Regions from separate parts of the Bacillus sp. SIMBA_154 genome, predicted to be linked through region 2. Evidence: riboswitches for the same ligand, from Rfam matches in the RefSeq annotation. Region 2 holds a riboswitch; the other holds the start of a gene.

Region 1 (3,185 bases), on a different contig from region 2:
TCATTGTATATTCCCTTGGAGCGAATCACTCTCAGCTCTTCTCGATCATGATCATAGGACTTGTTTTGATCATTCTGAATGCAAATTACATGTTGAAGATTAGAAATCGTTAAATGGTAAAAAGCACAGCGCTATGAAAAGGCTGTGCTTTTTTTCATCCATTATGCAGCACGGCGTTTCTTTCGTGCATAAACCAAAAATAGAAATCCGAACCATACCGGTGTCAATAACAGCGCTGGACGTGTTGCGTCAGCGAAGAGCATGATCACGAGAATGGCGGCAAAAAGCACAAGAACACAAATATTCACAAAAGGTGTGAATGGCGCTTTAAAGGTAGATGCTGCATGCAGTTCAGGACGTGTTTTTTTATATTTCAGGTGACATATTAAAATAATACTCCATACCCAAATGAAACAAATGGCACTGATTGTTGTCACAATGCCAAAGGCTTGTTCAGGAATCAGCTTGCTTAAAAGAGCCCCGACAGATACCACGATCGTTGAAACAAATAGTGCATTGCTTGGGACAGCGTGTTTATTCAGACGGCCAAAGGAAGATGGTCCCTGTTTTTGATGACTGAGATTATACAAAATACGGCTCGTCGAGAACATGCCGCTATTACAAGCGGAAGCCGCAGAAGTCAGGACAACAAAATTAATGAGCCCCGCTGCTACTGGTATACCAATCAGTCCAAAGGTTTTCACAAAAGGACTTTCTGATGCACTGAGCTCGGTCCATGGGTTGATACATAATAAAACAAAGATCGCACCCACATAGAAAAATAGAATTCTTAATGGAATTTTATTAATCGCAGACGGAATGTTTTTTTGTGGATTCGCCGTTTCTGCTGCGGACACGCCAACAAGTTCCACTCCCACATACGCAAAAATCACCATCTGGAATGACAATAAGAAGCCTGTGACACCATTTGGAAATACCCCGCCATGTGACCAAAGGTTCGTGACCGTCACAGGCCCGGCATCTGTTTGAAAACCAATGATTAAAAGAACAACCCCAACGCCAATTAGCATTAGAATCGTAATGACTTTAATCAGTGCAAACCAAAATTCCATTTCTCCAAAAAGCTTCACTGTTAATAAATTAAACCCTAGTAAAATCAACAAACAAATGATTGCAGGAATCCATTGCGGAATGTCAAACCAATACTGCACATACACCCCGACCGCAATGACATCAGCCATCGCTGTCATAATCCAGCAAAACCAATACGTCCAGCCAGTTACAAAGGAAGCCCATGGGCCAAGATAGTCCTCTGCAATATCGGTTAATGACTGATAGCCTGTCTTCGATAAGAGCAATTCTCCAAGTGCCCTCATGACAAAAAAGATGGCCATTCCGACAATTAAATAAGCAAAAATAATCGACGGACCTGCCAATTGAATGGCCTTTCCAGAGCCTAAAAACAGCCCTGTTCCGATGGTTCCGCCTATTGCAATTAATTGAACATGACGGTTTGATAAATCTCGTTTTAATTCTTGTTGTGCCAATGTCAACGCCCTCCTCCGACACGATCCTATACTAAAATAATGAACCTTCAAAAAGTCCATAAAAAAAGAGATTGGATGCGCTCCAATCTCATGGTCATAAAAGAATAGCAAAATAGAGAAAAGCAATACATGGCATCATCCATGCATCACAAATACAATATTTCGTACTCTTCTGTCCTTTTGCCTGAGATTGTGAACCCTTCGGCGCCGCACATACATGCGGTCTCTCCAGAAGCTGCTCCTGCCATAGTGTGACCCACAGCAATCATAGCCTTCGTTATTTACTTAAAATGTTGCTATTTCTGAATAATTTTATATTTTACGCCTCTAGAAGAAAGCTGTCAATGGTAATCTTTTAAGATTTTATCCCTTCTCTACCTGATGCAATATGACTTCACTTCATCAACACCCCCTGATAAGGTATAATAAATCAAAAGATGTTCGGCTCGTTTGATGGAGAAATCCATCTTGACTATGAACCAAAGTTAGGCAATCCATTGAAGTTGGTGAAGACAAATGAAAAAATTGAACAAACAGCGTGTCACATTACAGGAAGTCGCCCGGCATGCCGGTGTCTCGACTTCAACGGCCTCACTCGTTGTTCGAAACAATCCTAGAATCTCTGAAGCCACTCGAACAAAAGTACTGCAATCCATGGAGGATTTAGGATACGTGTACGACCGCGTCGCTGCAAACATGCGGTCAAAAAGCTCCAATATTGTGGGTGTTATCGTCACGGACATTTCAAACACCTTTATTTCTGAGTTTTTAATCGGCGTGCAAACCACACTTGAATCACTTGGCTATACCGTTTTACTCGGTACAACCTTTGACAGTGTCGATAAGCAGGAACGGCTCATTTCCACAATGGTAGAGCACCGAGTTGGCGGGATTATTTTAAACCCAGCTTCGAAAAGCTCTACTAGGACGGTCAAACAGTTAAATCAAATTCGCACCCCAAAAGTGCTAGCAAACCGTGAATTAGCGGAAGTGCATTGTGACTATGTCGGCGCTGATTATGAACAAGGCGCTTGGATGGCGGTACATCACCTTCTTCAAAAAGGACATCGACGTATTGCCTTTTTAGGCGGCATCAAGTCCTCATCGACTTGGATTGAACGCATGAAAGGTTTCAAAAGAGCCCATGATGAGGCAAACCTGACGATTGATGAATCTCTTATTATCGATATGGAACCTACCCGTGAAGGCGGGAAAGAAGCCCTTACCCAAGTCATCGACCAGCCCGAGCCTCCTACTGCTATTTTTTGCTTTAGTGACTTAGTCGCGTTTGGGGTCATTCAGGAACTGACAGCACGTGACATCAAGCCTGGTGAAGACATCGATGTTGTTGGATTCGATAACATCCCTGAAGCTGAGATGTATCACCCGCCGCTCACCACTGTCTCATCATTCCCACGATCCATCGGAGTAAAAGCAGCGAACCTTTTATATCATAAAATGAACGAGCAGGATGAAGAGCTGCAGCGATTGATCCTAAAGCCTCAACTTCATATTAGAGAAACCTCTACATCATCATGAAAGGGAGAATTGCGTGCAGCAATTCTCTTTTTTTATTGATCAAGTCAACTATTTCTTTATTTCATTTTTCTTTTTTTACATCACAAAGTCATAAACTTGACACATTTAAAGCGCAGGAGTATATTTATCACGTTGCTT
Region 2 (3,185 bases):
TATTCAGTGAAAATAATCACTTTCTCATTTAACTGCTGAATGAGTTTGACGACTTCCAGCGCCTTTGAATTTTGCTCGACTTGGTTGATTTTCTCCATGATTTGCGCAATGGCAGAAGATCCTAAAATGTGTTTTTCTTCTTCCTGCATTTTTTTAATCGTCATATAGACCGCCTCGCGGCTTGAGCAGCATTCCCGTTCCAAGGTCATGATTGAAAACATGTGCTTTGTATAAGCTGGATTCTCTTTCAGCTTGCAGATTTCATCATATAACGCTTGCTCTGTCGGAGAGAAATGAATGGAAATCGTCTTGACATGCCGTTTTGACCACTCGATGCCAGTGTCTTCTCTTCGGTTACGAATCATCACTTTATTGATTAGCTGTTTCAATCGATCATGATCTTCAAGCTGCAAGTCCTTTTTGGCAAAAACATCTTTAAACTGATGTTCATTCCCAAGATGGCCCGGCTTCAGAAGGGAAACGAGATTGAAAATTTCTCCGATTCGGTTTTGAATAGGCGTAGCTGTAAGCAGGAGGCAGAACTTCTTATTTAGATTTCTCACAAATTCATAGTTTTTCGTTTTATTGTTTTTCAGTTTGTGTGCTTCATCAATAATGACCATATCGTAGGCGATAGATAAAATCGTGTCTCGATGCGGCTGTCTTTTGGCTGTATCAATTGAGGAAACTACGACGTCACACTGCTCCCACACATAGCTTTTTTTTTGTTCGACAGCATCAATGTAAAATTTCGTCCGCAGCTCCTGCACCCATTGAGACACAAGGGAGGCGGGGACGAGAATGAGAATTTTTTTGGCAAGTCCACGAATCATGTATTCTTTGATAATGAGCCCTGCTTCTACAGTTTTCCCAAGTCCCACTTCATCTGCTAGAATGGCTTTCCCGTTCATCTCTTCTACGACTCTTCTGGCTACTTCGAGCTGGTGTTTTAAAGGAGTGAAGTCAGGTAGGTGCGTAGGAGCTTGCAAACCCTCGAATGAATCAATCGCCGTGACTTTCTGAACCTGCGTCGCTAATCGGTACATATCCCAGTTCGCCCAGGGACCGTCTGCTGAAAGCCGCTGCTGAAATTCACTTACCCATTCTTGATCAAAAATCGTTTGAATATTCAATGTCATCGCCTGCCTTTCTAGTCGGTTTATAATAAAATCGTTCTGTTTTTAAACGCTTCATTTTTTGAGAGATCTTTAAAAGACTATATATTTCAATAAAAGCGAACGATACTGAACATTTATTTTAAAAATGTTAATGATTTTTCTGTTGCTCTTGATCCATTTCTAATGGTAGGATGTTGGTAAGTGATCTAGAAAATAAGTCACCCATTTTGATAGTATGTCCAATAAATGTGAAGAATATGAGCGGATGATGGTATGGGGAGAGACTTGGCGGTTATTTTGCACTGGCAGGCGCCGAAGGAGCAAGCTGAATTGATTCAGTGAATCTCTCAGGCAAAAGTACTCTTACCGGACGCAACTCTGGAGAGTGTTTGCTCATTGTTTTTTTAGCAAACCACCAAAGGGGAAAACGCACAATGATGTTGTGCTGTAAACTTTCAGGTGCAAGGACAGAGACTTCTTTTTGATAAAAAGGGAGCTCTCTGTCCTTTTTTGCTGTGATTTTTTTCTGAAAATTCAGCTTGTGATCTGCACTGTAAGAAAAAAGGGGGAAACGATTGATGTTGAAACGAACACCGCTTTTTCATGCGTATGAAACGTTTGGCGCAAAAACCATTGACTTCGGGGGCTGGGAATTACCTGTCCAGTTTTCTTCCATTAAAGAAGAACATGAAGCTGTTCGAACAAAAGCAGGGCTTTTTGATGTGTCTCACATGGGTGAGGTGGAAGTCAAAGGTCAAGATGCCCTTCCTTTTTTACAAAAGCTATTAACCAATGATCTGTCTAAGCTGACGGATGGTAAGGCACTATATACAGCCATGTGTTATGAAGATGGCGGGACTGTGGATGACCTGCTCGTCTATCAAAAAGAAAAGAACAACTATTTGCTTGTCATTAATGCATCAAATATCGAAAAAGATGTGGATTGGCTGCTCAAGCATCAAGGTGAAGATGACGTATTGATCAAAAACGTCTCTGATCAAATCGCCTTGCTAGCACTTCAAGGACCTCTTGCTGCTGACATCATCAAGGATGTGGCGGACGAAGAGGTGACATCTCTCAAGCCATTTACGTTTTTATCACAAGCTGAGGTCGCTCAAAAAGAGGTGCTTGTTTCAAGAACTGGCTACACAGGAGAAGACGGCTTTGAAATCTACTGCCAGTCAGAAGATGCCGTTCACATTTGGTCGGCTTTATTAAAAGCGGGCCAGCCTAAAGGGTTAATGCCGTGCGGGCTCGGTGCACGTGACACCTTGAGATTTGAAGCAAGACTTCCGCTTTATGGTCAGGAGCTCACAAAGGATATTTCCCCATTAGAGGGCGGGATTGGTTTTGCTGTGAAAATGGATAAAGAAGCTAATTTTATTGGGAAAGAAGCGCTCAAAAAGCAAAAAGAAGAAGGAGCGAAGCGGAAGCTTGTCGGCATTGAAATGATTGATAAAGGGATTCCGCGTACAGACTATCCGGTCTTTTCAGGAGAGAAGCAGATTGGAATTGTCACAACGGGTACACAATCTCCAACGTTAAAGAAAAATATCGGGCTTGCTTTGATCGAAACATCAGAGGCGCAGCTTCAGGCAGAGGTGGAAGTACAAGTTCGTAAAAAACGTCTAAAAGCCAAAATCGTCGCCACACCATTTTATAAAAGAGCCAAATAACGAGGGGGAATAGAGGATGAAGCACAGGTATTTGCCGCAAACAGAGCAAGATCAAAAAGAAATGCTGGATGTCATCGGCGTTCAGTCGATTGATGAGCTTTTTTCAGATATCCCAGAGAAAGTACGATTCAAAGGGGCATACAACATCAAAGAAGCCGCATCTGAAACAGAGCTTGTGCGGGAATTATCTCGCTTAGCTGCAAAGAATAAGGATACTGTTTCCTATTCATCGTTTCTTGGTGCTGGTGTGTATGATCATTATCAGCCTGTCATTGTCGATCACGTCATCTCACGCTCTGAATTTTATACAGCGTATACACCTTATCAGCCCGAGATTTCACAAGGTGAATTGCAAGCCATCTTTGAGTTTCAAACGATGATCGCTGAGCTG

Evidence for each region. Region 2 has a riboswitch for glycine ahead of gcvT (glycine cleavage system aminomethyltransferase GcvT). Riboswitches for the same ligand answer to the same signal wherever they lie in the genome.
Region 1: another riboswitch for glycine. It lies ahead of R0K30_RS12610 (amino acid permease); the one in region 2 lies ahead of gcvT (glycine cleavage system aminomethyltransferase GcvT).

Annotation. Positions count from the first base shown of each region.
Region 1 is NZ_JAWJBV010000008.1:53,723-56,907, forward strand. Features, by position in the region: gene R0K30_RS12605 (DUF3169 family protein) at 1-113, shown strand, start outside; gene R0K30_RS12610 (amino acid permease) at 162-1,508, opposite strand; glycine riboswitch at 1,671-1,750, opposite strand; gene R0K30_RS12615 (LacI family DNA-binding transcriptional regulator) at 2,025-3,047, shown strand.
Region 2 is NZ_JAWJBV010000001.1:107,529-110,713, forward strand. Features, by position in the region: gene R0K30_RS00630 (DEAD/DEAH box helicase) at 1-1,133, opposite strand, end outside; glycine riboswitch at 1,384-1,491, shown strand; glycine riboswitch at 1,495-1,591, shown strand; gene gcvT (glycine cleavage system aminomethyltransferase GcvT) at 1,697-2,794, shown strand; gene gcvPA (aminomethyl-transferring glycine dehydrogenase subunit GcvPA) at 2,811-3,185, shown strand, end outside.